DNA from 2 places in the Venatoribacter cucullus genome. Region 2 is predicted to be linked to the other one. Evidence: predicted binding sites of a transcription regulator. Region 2 holds the regulator's gene; the other holds the start of a gene.
The links. Region 2 encodes LexA, which represses DNA repair genes until DNA is damaged. Its sites were predicted from a motif close to TACTGTNTANNTANACAGTA; they were not measured.

Region 1: recN (DNA repair protein RecN) is a predicted target of LexA. The motif match lies at 5,879-5,898, and genes of this name have one in related genera.

Annotation. Positions count from the first base shown of each region.
Region 1 covers NZ_CP046056.1:641,176-648,882, reverse strand. The annotation lists gene GJQ55_RS03230 (TetR/AcrR family transcriptional regulator) at 358-972, shown strand; gene dapB (4-hydroxy-tetrahydrodipicolinate reductase) at 1,038-1,841, opposite strand; gene dnaJ (molecular chaperone DnaJ) at 1,946-3,070, opposite strand; gene dnaK (molecular chaperone DnaK) at 3,150-5,060, opposite strand; gene grpE (nucleotide exchange factor GrpE) at 5,196-5,765, opposite strand; gene recN (DNA repair protein RecN) at 5,926-7,599, shown strand; gene fur (ferric iron uptake transcriptional regulator) at 7,684-7,707, opposite strand, start outside.
Region 2 covers NZ_CP046056.1:1,760,412-1,768,118, forward strand. The annotation lists gene nagZ (beta-N-acetylhexosaminidase) at 1-292, opposite strand, end outside; gene GJQ55_RS08385 (L,D-transpeptidase) at 277-819, opposite strand; gene GJQ55_RS08390 (TetR/AcrR family transcriptional regulator) at 858-1,502, opposite strand; gene lexA (transcriptional repressor LexA) at 1,763-2,362, shown strand; gene GJQ55_RS08400 (cell division inhibitor SulA) at 2,392-2,826, shown strand; gene GJQ55_RS08405 (hypothetical protein) at 2,914-3,165, opposite strand; gene GJQ55_RS13385 (DUF6586 family protein) at 3,325-3,882, opposite strand; gene GJQ55_RS08415 (YfaZ family outer membrane protein) at 3,894-4,466, opposite strand; gene htpG (molecular chaperone HtpG) at 4,596-6,497, opposite strand; gene GJQ55_RS08425 (bifunctional hydroxymethylpyrimidine kinase/phosphomethylpyrimidine kinase) at 6,579-7,707, opposite strand, start outside.

The DNA.
Region 1 (7,707 bases), 1.1 Mb from region 2:
TTACGGCTGATTCCGGCGACAAAAAGCGATCGCCACAATGCGTGTATAAACTAACACTAAAGGATACTGAAAACGGCCCCCGCTGTCCAACCCAAGCGCACAATCAGCACCGTTACGCCACCCTCTTAAAACCTCCGGCCGGTGCCGTAATATCCACCGCCACCCTGCCTTGTTACATGAAGTTACAGTATGTAACATACAAAATTACACGCAATACTGCTTCCCCCGGGATCGGCCTGCAGTAAAAATCCGGTATTGAGAAGTTGAACTACTTAGAAACTACATAACAGTCAGAGTTATCAAAAACTACTGGCGTTGTTCGCACCCGCTCATGCAACTGAATCAAGGGGTTTTACCATGCCTGTCGCTGTTGATGGCCGTCGCCGTCTGAATCCTGAAGAACGTAAAAAGTTACTGCTGGTCCATGCCGTAGAGAACTTTGCTCACCGTGGCATTGGCCGTGGCGGACACACCGAAATTGCCGAAACCGGCGGGGTATCGGTTGCCACCGTCTTCAACTATTTCAATACCCGTGAAGATCTGGTAGATGCGGTACTGGACGAGATTGAAAGCTTCCTGCTGAACCTGGCCGAACAGGTTTACCGTGAACAGGCTGACCCGGTGGCCGCCATCAAGGCGCATCTGGGGGCTTTTCTGCAGGCCTGCGAAGAGCACCCGGCCTACATTAAAGTGTGGCTGGAGTGGAGCGCCTCAGTACGGGATGAAACCTGGCCCAAGTACCTGGCCTTCCAGAATAAATTACTGGATCTGATTGCTGAGCACATTGAAACCGGTATCCGCAGTGGCGCACTGGAAATGGGCTTATCCCCCCGCGAGCGTGCCCGCTGGGCGCTGGGCAATGCACAGATGCTGGTCTCCATGGTATTTGACCCGGATGGCAAACCAAGCGGCATGGAAGAGATGATCAGCCGCGGTTTCGACCATATTCTTGGGGTAAAATCCCGCGCCTGACACGAAATAAAGACATAAAAAAACCGCTCGGATGAGCGGTTTTTTTATGCCTGAACGGCTGGCGTTCAGAAGCCCAGCACATCCTGCATATCGTACAGGCCGGCCGGCTGCTTATTCACCCACAACGCGGCCCGTACCGCACCTTTGGCGAAGGTCATACGGCTTTGCGCTTTATGGGTAATTTCCACCCGCTCACCTTCGGTGGCGAACATGACGGTATGATCACCGACCACATCACCGCCACGAATGGTTTCAAAACCAATCTGCTTCTGCGGGCGCGCGCCGGTGTAGCCTTCACGACCATAGACCGCCACTTCTTTCAGGTCCCAGCCCAAGGTTTCGGCGACCACTTCGCCCATGCGCAACGCCGTACCGGACGGTGCATCGACTTTATGCCGGTGGTGCATTTCCACCACTTCAATATCACTGTCATTGCCCATCACCGAGGCGGCCATGCGCAGCAGATTCAGACAGAGGTTCACGCCAACGGAATAGTTAGGCGCAAAGACAATGCCCATGTCGGCAGCTGCCACTTGCATGGCGGCTTTCTGCTCGTCATTAAGGCCAGTGGTACCGATTACGATCTGCTTACCATGCTGACGGCAGAGTTCAATATTGGCCATGGTGGCCGCCGGGGCGGTGAAATCGATCAGCACATCGAACTGGTCAATAACATCGGCAATGGCGGTGGTGGCGGGTACATTCAGCACCACCCCTAAACCGGCAATGGCACCGGCGTCCACACCGGCCATCGGATCAGCGGGCAGCACCACCGCCGCGCCCAGTTCAGCACCTTCAGCAGCGCGTACCGCTTCAATCAGTACGCGGCCCATACGACCGGCAGCACCGGTAATCGCAATACGAGTCATGACAGGAGTCCAGAAAATTCAGAAAAACGGCGCTAAGAATATAGCGATTTGTCAGGAGATGCGAGGCGCAGCCCGAAGGCTGCGCCGGCAGGGTTTAAAACTGCTCAGATTTCCTCAAAGAATTTCTTCACACCTTCAAACCAGCTTTTCTTCTGCGGTGAATGCTTTTCACCGGTTAACGACGCCTGGAATTTCATCAGCAGTTCTTTCTGCTCGCTGCTCAGGTTCACTGGTGTTTCCACCTGTACCCGGCACAACAGATCGCCAGCCGGACCACCGCGCACCGGGGTTACCCCTTTGCCACGCAGGCGGAACAGCTTGCCGCTTTGGGTTTCCGCCGGAATCTTCAGTTTCACCCGGCCATCCAGGGTCGGCACTTCCAGCTCACCGCCCAGTGCGGCATCAACGATACTGATGGGCACATCGCAATACAGGTTACGGCCATCGCGGTGGAACAGGTTGTGCTCGCGCACACTGACCTGTACGTACAGATCACCGGCCGGGCCTCCCATCGCGCCGGCCTCACCTTCGCCCGCCAGACGAATCCGATCACCAGTATCCACACCCGCCGGGATTTTCACCGACAGCGTTTTGGTTTCTTCTTTCACGCCACGGCCATGACAGCTGCTGCACGGGTCTTCAATAATGGTGCCCTGACCACGACAGCTCGGACAGGTTTGCTGTACAGCAAAGAAGCCCTGCTGCATGCGGATCTGCCCCTGCCCATGACAGGTGGTACAGGTTTTCGGTTTGGTACCCGGTTTGGCACCGGTGCCGTCGCAGGTAGTACAGGCCGTCAGGGTCGGGATGCGGATTTTCTTTTCCACCCCACGTACCGCTTCTTCCAGCGTCAGCTCCATGGTGTAGCGCAGGTCAGAACCGCGCTGCGGACCACCCCGTGAACCACCCCGGCCACCGCCGCCGAAAATATCACCGAACACATCACCGAAAATATCGCTGAAGCTGCCACCGGCACCACCGCCGTAGCCGCCACCCGCCTGCCCATCGACACCGGCATGACCATACTGATCATACATCTGGCGTTTCTGCGCATCGCCCAGCACTTCGTAGGCCTCGGTGGCCTCTTTGAATTTGGCGTCGGCGTCTTTGTCATCCGGATTGCGGTCCGGGTGGTATTTCATCGCCAGTTTGCGGTAGGCCTTTTTCAGCGTGGCCGCATCGGCATCCTTACTGACACCCAGAATTTCGTAATAATCTCGTTTTGACATACTTCACCTGTCGCAATCGATGGAAAGTAAAACGCGGCACCTGGGTGCCGCGTGAAGTAATTACTGCCGTTCGCAGCCCTTACTTGTCTTTTACTTCCTCAAACTCGGCATCCACGACATCGTCATCCTGGTTGTTGCCAGACTGGGCCTCACCACCTGCCTGCTGAGCCTGTGCCTGTTCGCTGTACAGGCGCTGCGCCAGTGAGCTGGAAGCTTCGGTCAGGGCCTTGGTTTTGGCTTCGATTTCGTCTTTATCGGTGCCTTTCAGTACAGCTTCCAGATCGGCAATGGCTTTCTCGATGGCGGTTTTTTCGTCATCGGTCACCTTGTCTTTAGCGTCTTCCAGAGTCTTCTTGGTGGCGTGTACCAGGCCATCGGCAGTATTACGAGCCTGCACCAGTTCTTCAAACTGACGGTCGGCATCGGCGTTGGCCTCAGCGTCACGCACCATTTTCTCGATTTCTTCATCGCTCAAACCGGAAGAGGCCTTGATGACGATGGACTGCTCTTTGCCAGTGGCTTTGTCTTTCGCGCTGACGTTCAGAATACCGTTGGCATCGATGTCAAAGGTGACTTCGATCTGCGGCATACCGCGCGGTGCCGGCGGAATATCGGCCAGGTCAAAACGACCCAGTGACTTGTTCTGCGCCGCCTGCTTACGCTCACCCTGTACCACGTGAATGGTTACGGCTGTCTGGTTGTCATCAGCGGTTGAGAACACCTGCGACTTTTTGGTCGGAATGGTGGTGTTCTTTTCAATCACCGGCGTCGCTACGCCACCCATGGTTTCAATGCCCAAAGTCAGCGGAGTTACGTCCAGCAGCAGTACGTCTTTCACATCACCGGACAGTACCGCACCCTGAACCGCAGCACCCACGGCCACGGCTTCATCCGGGTTAACGTCTTTACGCGGCTCTTTGCCGAAGAAATCCGCCACGCGCTTCTGTACCAGCGGCATACGGGTTTGACCGCCAACCAGAATCACTTCATCCACTTCAGAGATGCTCAGGCCGGAATCTTTCAGCGCAATACGGCACGGCTCCAGTGAACGCTCAACCAGCTCTTCCACCAGTGATTCCAGCTTGGCGCGGGTTACTTTTACGTTCAGGTGCTTCGGACCAGTGGCATCAGCGGTGATATATGGCAGATTCACGTCAGTCTGCTGGCTCGAGGACAGCTCTACTTTGGCTTTTTCCGCCGCTTCTTTCAGACGCTGCAGGGCCAGCGGATCGTTGTGCAGATCGATGCCACTGTCTTTCTTGAATTCAGCCGCTAAATACTCAATTAAGCGCAGGTCAAAGTCTTCACCACCGAGGAAGGTGTCACCATTAGTGGCCAGAACTTCAAACTGTTTTTCGCCGTCGACGTCAGCCACTTCGATAATGGAAATATCGAAGGTACCACCACCCAGGTCATATACCGCGATGGTACGGTCGCCCACTTCTTTATCAATACCGTAGGCCAGCGCAGCAGCAGTCGGCTCGTTAATAATGCGCTTCACTTCCAGACCGGCAATTTTACCGGCATCTTTGGTGGCCTGACGCTGAGAATCGTTGAAGTAAGCCGGTACGGTAATCACCGCCTCGGTGACTTTTTCGCCCAGATAATCTTCGGCGGTTTTCTTCATTTTTTTCAGGATTTCGGCAGAAATCTGCGGCGGTGCGTATTTCTCACCTTTTACTTCAATCCAGGCATCACCGTTATCGGCCTTCACAATTTTGTAAGGCACCATGGAAATATCTTTCTGCACCACATCATCGGTGAACTTACGGCCAATCAGGCGCTTAACCGCAAACAGAGTGTTGTTCGGGTTGGTGACAGCCTGACGCTTGGCAGACTGACCCACCAGCACTTCGTCATCAGTGTAAGCAATGATGGACGGTGTGGTGCGATCGCCTTCAGCGTTTTCAATAACACGGGTTTTATCCCCATCCAGGATAGCCACACAGGAGTTGGTGGTGCCCAGGTCGATACCAATAATTTTACCCATTTGTAAATTCCTCATTCTGGCAGCACAGCTGCATGAACATTAAAACTGGTTATTTGTTAAAAACCGCTTGTTTCGTTGTTGCCTGATATATAAGTCCGGCCCGATCAGTTTCAAGGCCGGTAACACACAAAAAAATCAGGCCTTTTCGTCAATTTTGGCCGCACCCTTGCTGACCACCACCATAGCCGGACGCAACAGACGACCAGCGATGGTGTAACCTTTTTGCATTACCGCCAGTACGGTATTCGGAGCCGCATCCGGCGACTCCACCATGGTCATGGCCTGATGCAGGTCGGGATTAAACGGCTCATTCAGAGGGTCAACGGTTTCGACCCGGAATTTAGCCAGCGCCGACCGCATACCGGTTAAGGTCAGGTCAACACCGTCACGGATGGCTATAGTGGCGTCGTCTTCGGCGGTACAGGCCGCCAGGGCTCGCTCCAGGTTGTCAACTACGGCCAGCATCTCGTTGGCAAATTTCTCCACCCCGAATTTGTGGGCTTTTTCAACGTCGGCTTCAGCACGACGACGCACATTCTGCATTTCCGCCTGCAGGCGCAGCATCTGTTCTTTCAGATCCGCAACTTCCTGCTGCGCCAGTTCCAGAGCGTTATCCTCTGCAGCACCGGCAACCGTCTCTTCAGTTCCGGCAGCAGCGCCATTCTGGGTTTCCAGTTCTTCCTGTACCTTGTGTTCGTCAGACATCGGTTGTTTTCCTCAATAGCAGTCATAAAAGCTGCAACCTATATGGGGCAGCCCGCACAGGATTCAAGGGCTGTTTTTGCGTGGCGGACAACGCCATGCTTGACAGAAGTAGATACTGTATATAAAAACACTGTATATCCATTCAGATACGGAGCACATCATGCTGTCTCATCTGTCCATCCATCAGTTTGCCCTGGTCGACCACCTGGAACTGGAACTGCAACCCGGCATGTCGGTCATTACCGGCGAAACCGGGGCTGGTAAATCCATTCTGCTGGATGCCCTGGGGCTGGCCCTGGGTAACCGTGCCGATGCAGACTGCATCCGCCATGGCGGCGACAAAGCCGAGATTGCCGCCACCTTCAGCAGCAACGAACAGGCACGCCTGTGGCTGCAGCAACGTGATCTGCCCGCCGATGAAGACAGCATTATGTTGCGCCGGGTCATCACCGATGAAGGCCGCTCCCGCGGCTACATCAATGGCCGCCCGGCTTCCGCTACCGACCTGAAAGAACTGGGCCAGCTGCTGGTCGATATCCACTCTCAGCACGCCCATCAGCACCTGCTGCAGAAAGACACCCCGCGCCAGCTGCTGGATGCCTACGCCGGCCTGCAACTGCCGGCCAGCGAAGTGGCGCTGGTATGGTCAGAGTGGCAACAGCTGGAAAAGCGTCTGCACAAACTGCAGGAAGAAAGCAGTGAAACCAAAGCCCAGCGTCAGCTGCTGACCTACCAGGTAGAGGAATTACGGGAAATTGGCCCCGGCGCCACCGAACTGGATGAACTCGAAGCCGAACAGAAGCGCCTGGCCAATGCCGAAAGTATGCTGCTGAACGGCCAGACGGCGCTGACGTCCTGCAGTGGTGATGACAGCGGCGAAAGCGCCGCCGCCCAGCTGGCTTATCAGGCATTACAACGTCTTGACGATATCGATGACCAGCACCCGCTGCTGAACGAAGCGCGCGATTTACTGCGCCAGGCCCATATTCAGCTGGAAGAAGCCAGCCATTCACTGCAGCGCTATCTGGACCAGGTCGATATCAATCCGCATCGCCTGCAACAGGTCGATAACCGCCTCAGCGAACTCTACAGCCTGGCGCGCAAACACCAGATACAACCGCAGCAGCTCCACGCTTACTGGCAAGAGCAGGAACAGGCTCTGGCGGAGCTGAGCCTGAGCGATGAGGATCTGGATGAGCTGGCACAACAATGCCAGCAGCTGGCGGCCGAATACCAACAGCTGGCCACGGTTCTCAGCAGCGCCCGCCAGCAGGCAGCGGCAAAACTGGATCAGGAAGTGGAGTCTCATTTTGAAGCACTGGCACTGGGCCGGGCCCGCTTTACCACCCGGGTAGAAGCCGGCAACGCCGGGCAGGGCAGCCGCCACGGCATCGACCAGATCAGCTTCTTTGTGCAGACCAACCCGGGCATGCCCGGCGGGCCGCTGGCCAAAGTCGCTTCCGGTGGTGAACTGGCGCGCATCAGCCTGGCCATTCAGGTGGTCACGGCAGCAGTCAGCAACACGCCCTGTCTGATCTTTGACGAAGTGGATGTCGGCATCGGCGGCGGCACCGCCGAACGGGTGGGTCGTTTATTGCGCAAGCTGGGCAGTCAGAGCCAGGTACTCTGTGTAACCCACCAGCCGCAGGTCGCGGCGCAGGCACACCAGCATTATCAGGTGAGTAAAATCAGCGGTGATCAGGCCACCCATACACAATTGCGTGAGCTGAACAAAAAACAGCGGGCGGAAGAAGTGGCCCGGATGCTGGGCGGCGTGGATATTACCCGCCAGACTCTGGCACATGCCGAGGAAATGCTGGCACTGGCGCAATAACGACGGGGCTCAATGCTGGCACTGATGGAGCAGCGCCGCTATTGAAAGACCGGCACCGGGGTAAACAACCCGTGCCGGAAAACGTTATTTCTTTTTACGGACGTACAG
Region 2 (7,707 bases):
GATTGCGGTGGTAAATCTGCTCCAGCGTCAGCATCGGCGGTAACCGGGTAAAGCCCGTACGAAAACGCTGCACCCGGCCGCCTTCCTGATCGGCACAGAGCAGCAAATCCGGACGCAACTCACGAATGGCCGCCGTCAGCTCCTGCAGTTGCTGCGGTGACTGGTAATTACGGGCAAAGAAAATGAGACCGCTGAGTTCCGGCTGGCGCAAAAACTCATGATCCTCCGGACTCAACTGCAGACCGGCAAGATCGGCGATCACGCCGACGGCGTGGGTCAGAGATTGCGGCATGGAATCCTCGCAAAACTGTGCTCCTGAATCCATACCGGCGTCCCCGGTGGCGCCAGAGCAAACAGCAGTAATAAATCGGCATTGTGCATACGGATACAACCGTGCGAAGCCGGTACGCCCATGGGTTCGGAATCGGGCGTGCCGTGGATATAAATAAAGCGGCGCATGCTATCGACATTACCCAATCGGTTACGGCCGGTTTCCTGGCCTTGCAGCCATAAAATGCGGGTCAGAATCCAATCCCGGTCAGGTTGCTGCTGCGCCAGTTGCGGCGAATATATTTCACCGGTGACACGACGACCACGGAAGACGGCATTCAGCGGCGCACCCGCACCAATCGCGGCACGGATACGGTGCCAGCCACGCGGGGTCTGCTCTGACCCCTGCTGCTCACCCGGGCCGTTCTTCGCCGTGGATACCGGAAAAACATGGCAGACACCAGCACTGGCAATACGCAGCTGCTGATCTGCCAGGGAAATTTCTATCAGGGGAGTGACGCTGGCGCCATCACGGATCATAAAATCCATCTCAATACCGGAAAACGCTCAGTGTATTCCGGTGCGCGTTACTGAGCCTGATGGGGCGCGTTCAAACCGGACGCGAGGAAAGGTATCAATTTATCAATCACTTGCGCAACATCGGCGGCCTTGCCCAGATCATGTTCCGCCATCGCCGTAAGGGAATCGGCACCGGATAAGGTAAAGACCGTGGCGCCCAGCATAAAGTGGATACGCCAGAAACGTTCTTCATCGGATAAATCCGGCGTCGCAGCGGTAATCAGCTGCATAAACACCGTAAATACCGGCGCGTATTCTTTTTGCAGAAAGCGGCGCAGGTGGCCTTGCCCCTGGGTATAGGCCAGACCCAGCAGGCGCATAAAAATACCCAGCCGGCGCGGACTGTCGTGGCCGGCGTGCAGGGCCGTGCGCGACAGCAGCAATAATAACTCTCGCAGTTGTGGCTGCTGCTGGGGCAGCTGCTGGTGAATGGTCAGCAGCTCCTGCTCCAGCTGTTCACAGAAAGGCGCCAGGAAGCGGGCGAACACCGCCTGAATCAGCGATTTTTTTGAACCGAAGTGATAGTTCACTGCCGCCAGATTCACCCCCGCACGGGTGGTGATATTGCGCAATGATGTCTCCGCAAAGCCGCGCTCGGAAAACAGCTCTTCGGCGGCGTTAAGGATGCTTTTTACCGTATCTTTCTGTGCCATGGGGTTCCGGCTCCCGATAACTGCCGGAACCCCGGCAGCGTATAAAAACAAGTGTTTCAAACATACGTTTAAAACATAACAAAGGCAAGCACAGAGCATGCCGGACAAGACCACCGTCACATTACTCAGCAGAAATACGCCGGCTGACCGAGCACAAAGCGCAGACACTTCAGCCTTATGACACAGAAAAGGGTTTACAACCGGCAAAACACTGTATAAATTCACACCTACTGTATAGATCAACAGACTGGATAAGCATCATGATCAAGCTCACCGCCCGTCAGCAGCAGGTTCTGGATTTTATCCGCAAGGCCATTGAAGACACCGGCTTTCCGCCGACCCGCGCCGAAATCGCCACCGAACTGGGGTTCCGTTCCCCCAATGCCGCGGAAGAACACCTGAAAGCCCTGGCCCGTAAAGGCGCTATTGAAATGATGCCGGGCGCTTCCCGCGGCTTACGCATTGTTGAAGCCCAGAATCCCGGCCTGCCGATTGTTGGCCGGGTAGCCGCCGGTGAGCCCATTCTGGCGCAGGAACATATTGAAGATTACTGCACCATTCCGCCGGAGTTTTTCCATCCGCAAGCCGATTACCTGCTGGAAGTGCACGGCGACAGCATGAAAAACATTGGCATTATGAACGGTGATTACATTGCGGTGCATAAAGCCAGCACCGCCCGTAATGGTGAAATTGTGGTCGCCCGGGTGGGTGAAGAAGTAACGGTTAAACGCTACGAAAAACAGCGTACTCAGGTGGTTCTGCATCCTGAAAACGAAGATTACCAACCCATTCAGGTTGATCTGCGCGAACAGGAGTTCGCCATTGAAGGCCTGTATGTCGGCGTTGTCCGTCGCCACTGAAACTGTCAGAAATTTGCCGAGGTATGGTTATGCGTCAGTTATCTTTTACCATGTCTGAACCGGGCCTGGCCCTCAGTTCGGCTCTGCCGGTCACTGCCGACCACGCGGTCAGCGGCAGCCTGACCGAAATGATCGTCGGTGAAAGCAGTGCCATTCAGCCGATGCAATTATTGCCGCTGCTGGCCCAGTGCAATGCCCAGCAACGCTGGCTGATGTGGCTGAGCCCGCAACGCACGCTGAACAAGCAATGGCTGGAAAGTCTGGGGCTGGGTAAGTCGCCGGTGATTCATCTGGATTTATGCGCCGATACTCAGCTGGCGCTGTGCACCAAGGTACTGGCCGCCGCCAACAGCCACCTGATCATTGAATGGCAGGGCGAGCTGACGCGTGAAGAACGCCTGCAGCTGCGCCAGCAAGCCCAGCGCAGTGGCAGCCACGTGGTGCTGATTCAACGCCTGCCCTGAAGGTTCGGTCATAACGCGGCAGCATAAAAAAAGCCCTGTGCGTTTCCACGCCAGGGCTTTTTTATTACAGACACCGTCAGTGACTGTTTAATGCAAACGCTGCTGATACTCCGGCGTATCAAAATCATCACGCTCAACTTCCATACCGGACAACTCGCCCACTTTACGCACACCGGCTTCCAGCATTACCCGGGCAACGTCCAGATGATGCATCTGCAGACTGGCACGGGCGTCGTCGGAAAAATGAATGGATACCAGTGCATCACCGTCCTGATCGTCGGCGCGACGCAGGGCCACATCACCATTGGAAAGTTCTACGATTTCAAAAAAGCGTGCCATAACCGCCTCTCTAAACAGGGCGCGCGACTATATCACAGCAGTGCCCCAATAGCTTGAGGACGCCACAGAACAGTTAGTAATAAAAAGTAATTGAATAGAACAGAAACACGGCAGCCAACCGGCTGCCGTGTTGCAGTGCATCAGTTTTCGTGGCGACATTCAGCTTTCGTGACGATTAGCGCGCTGGGCATCGATCAGCCGTTCCAGCTGCCGGGACCAGCCGGCAACGTCGGTGGCGGGTTCGGCGGCGGTCAGCGGAATCAGATCAATACGCTGCGCCGGTGGCGCGGCAGCATCATCCTCGTCATGGCCGTTATCATGCTCATGGTCGTGATCATGGTGATGATGATGGTCGTCATGACGATGCCGGTGATGGCCTGCTGCGGCCGACGCCGGTGGCAGCATCTGGCGCTCCACCGCCAGCAGTAACTGCGCCAGCCAGCTGAACGGATCGGCCGCCAGCTGCTGCAGCTCGCGCACTTCTCCGGTGACCAATGGCATCTGTTGCAGCAACTGCTCCAGACTGCTGAATGGCTGGCGGTATGACGCCGCCTCGGCCAGTTCGTGCAGGTAACACAACCAGGCATCACGCAGCTGGTACAGCGCACTTTCCTGTAACGCCTGCTGTAATACCAGCTCGCCACACTGCTGTTGCTGCTCCTGCAGCAAACGGCACTGATAGAGTTTCTGATTGGTCTGGCGCAGCCAGTGCGACATGATCGTTAACCTCAGAAATCGATGCTTAAGCCGGCGTGCAGGCCATCACCGAGTTCATAACGGCTGCCGCCGCCATCGAGGCGGATACCGACATAGCGGTAACCCACAAACAAGCGGGCGGTCGGAATCATGCTGTATTGCAGACGCAGATCGGCGTTGATGATGTTATCGGCATCCGAAAACGACAGTACCGAAGGTGCGTAATAACCATAACCGGCCACACTCACATCGCGGTTCGCCGGAAAGGCATAGCGGAAAAAACCACCCACGCCAACACCGCCGGCATCAAACCAGTCGGTATTAATGGCGTGCAGTTTGGCGCCGATACCGATGTACAGATTGCGCTTACCCGGACGCACATCCACCACGTGCACACCGGCTTCCAGCATGTCGCCATCGTCTTCATGATGCAGCCAGGCTAAATTAACATGCATACCGGAATTCGCCTGCGTGGCATCCCAGGCAAAACGGAAATCATCATTCGATAAGCTCAGATCCAGTGAACCACCTGCCTGTACGGCCGGAGCCGCCAACGCCACACCCAAGCCCAGAACTGCCAGTGTTTTTTTGATAACTGCCGTCATGCCTATCCCCAATGGTTGTTTCAGTCACGGGCTTCATGCCCGGTTAAAAATTGCTGTGCATAATAACAGCGCGGCGGCCGGGGTAAAACCAGGGCCGCCGCCAACAGTGCATTACGTCACAGGGTGTCGTTACTGCAGCAAATCCAGCAGCAGTTTATTCAGACGCGCAACATACTGCGCAGGTTCCTTCAGCTGACTGCCTTCCGCCAGCTGCGCCTGCGCGTAAATCAGCGCCGCCAGCTCAGCAAAGCGGTTTTCGTCCTGCTCTTTATCCAGCCGTTCAATCAACGGATGCGCCGGATTAATTTCCAGGGTGGATTCCGGTTCCGGTACCTGCTGGCCAGCCGCTTCCAACAGGCGCCGCATATGGCCACCCATATCGTACTGCCCTACCACCAGACAGGCCGGAGAGTCGGTCAGACGCGACGTCACGCGTACGGTTTTTACTTCGCTTTCCAGCGCTTTTTGCACGCGCTCCACCAGGTCTTTATGGGTTTCGGCCAGCGCCTGTTGCTGTTCTTTTTCAGCGCTGTCGGCCAGATCATCCAGATCCAGTTCACCTTTGGTCACGTCCTGGAACAGCTTGCCATTAAACTCGGTCAGGTGGCCGACCATCCATTCATCCACGCGGTCGGTCAGCAACAATACTTCCACTCCTTTGCTGCGGAAATATTCCAGATGCGGGCTGCTGGCCACGGCGGCGTAATTTTCGCCGGTAATGTAGTAAATCTTTTTCTGCCCTTCACGCATGCGGGCGACATAGTCTTCCAGCCCCACGCTTTGCGCTTCGCCCTCACTTTTAGTCGTGGCAAAACGGAATAACGCAGCGATTTTTTCGCGGTTACTGAAATCTTCAGCCGGGCCTTCTTTCAGCACATCACCAAATTCATTCCAGAAGGTCTGGTATTTTTCCGGTTCGTTCTTCGCCAGTTTTTCCAGGCTATCCAGCACCCGTTTAACCAGTGCACTGCGCAGGCTTTCTACCTGTTTATCCTGCTGCAGAATTTCACGCGATACGTTCAGCGATAAATCGTTGGAATCCAGTACGCCTTTCACGAAACGCAGATACAACGGCAGGAACTGCTCGGCGTCGTCCATGATAAAGACGCGCTGCACGTACAGTTTCAGGCCACGTGTCGCTTCGCGGTTCCAGATATCAAAGGGCGCTTTGGCCGGAATATACAGCAGGCTGGTGTAGTCCAGCTTGCCTTCTACTTTGTTGTGCATCCACAGCAGCGGCTCGTTCCAGTCGTGGGAAACGTGCTTGTAGAATTCTTTGTAATCTTCATCGCTGATATCGGACTTGCTGCGGGTCCACAAGGCTTTGGCCTGGTTCACCGCTTCCGGAATTTTCTTCGCCTCACCGTCCGCATCATCAGTGCTGGTTTCCTGCGGCAGGAAAACCGGCACGGCAATATGGTCAGAATATTTTTTAATTAACGAACGCAGTCGGAAGCTGTCAGCAAATTCCACATCATCTTTCTTCAGATGCAGGGTGATGCGAGTACCGCGCTTGGCTTTCTCAATGCTTTCCAGAGTGAAATCACCTTCACCAGCGGATTCCCAGCGCACCGCAGCGTCCGCCGCTTCACCGGCACGACGGGTTTCTACGGTGACTTTATCGGCGACAATAAAGGCCGAATAAAAACCCACCCCAAACTGGCCGATGAGTTGCGAATCTTTTTTCTGATCGCCGCTTAATTTGCTTAAAAATTCGGCGGTGCCGGACTTGGCAATGGTGCCCAGGTGATTAACCACATCGTCACGGTTCATACCGATACCATTGTCTTCAATGGTCAGGGTGCCGGCGTCTTTATCGAAATCGATGTGCACCGCCAGTTCGCTGTCGCCTTCGTACAGGCCATCATTCTGCAGTGCTTCAAAGCGCAGTTTGTCGCAGGCATCCGAGGCGTTGGAAATCAATTCCCGCAGAAAAATCTCTTTGTTGGAGTACAAAGAGTGAATCATCAGATGCAGCAGTTGTTTGACTTCGGTTTTAAAACCCAGGGTTTCTTTGCTGGCGGCAGTCATGCCCTACTCCTTTACCATCCGGTTGATTAAGCACGCAACGACAGTCAGCGTCGTTGCTATGCCGGAGTAAATGGGGCCGTCTTACACCATTTCAAGAGCTTCCTTCCGAATGGCCGGTAACCGGCGGCGGAACTGCATCAGCCGCTGCGCCAGCGCATCATCGGCACGTAAATCCGTGACCACCGCCACCGAACTTATGCCGGTTGCCAGAACCTGGGCCACATTCTGATGGGTAATGCCGCCAATGCAGGTCAGTGGATGATTCTGAAAACAGCTCACCCAACGGCTCAGTTGCACTATGCCCAGAGGCGGATAACGCAGCTGTTTGGATAACGGCGGGAACACCGGCCCAAACGCGATGTACGAGGGTTGCACGCCACGGGCACGGGCAATTTCCCAGTCGCTGTGAGTGCTGATTCCAAGCCGGATGCCGGCGCGTTGCAGCGCAGGCAAATCCGCTGTCAGCACGTCTTCCTGCCCCAGATGTACGCCATAGGCCCCCAATTCCAGTGCCAGTTGCCAGTCATCGTTCAGATACAGCGGCACCCCGGCCGCACGGCACAACTCGATGGCGCGGGCAGTGTCGGCCTGATACTCCGGTCCGGGGTCTTTGACCCGCCACTGCAGGCTGTCGATGCCTAATTCCAACAACTGTTGCAGATGGAGCAGATTATCCACCAGCCCATACAGCCCAAGCGGTGCGGCCGGCAGAAACGCGTTATCCGGCCACTCTTCATCAGCCGGCAACACCAGCGGCCAATCCTCAGCCGTGGCCTGCTCCAACGGCACCGCACGGGCATTGTCATAGCCACTGCTCCGGTGGCTGGCGCAGCGAACGGCCAGACGAGCCATGGTCACGGCCTGAATGAGGGCGTCGTAGAGGCTATGCCCCTGCGCCAGCGCACAGGCCAGCGCCGCCGCCAGATGACAGCCGGTGCCATGAACCTGCCGGGCGATGTGCCGATGACGGAAGCGGAACACGGGCAACAGTTGCGGTCCGGGTAACTCATCGTTGTGGTCATGCGCGGCACTGAAACACCAGTCTTCCAGAACATCGTCATCCAGCGGACTGTCGCCGCCGGTAATCAATACGGTCTGTGCTCCCAGCGCCTGCAGCGCAGCAGCACAATCGGCCAGGTTGCTGGCAACGGGTAAGCCGGTCAGCAAACAGGCTTCGGTGCGGTTGGGGGTGATCACCCGGCATCGCTGC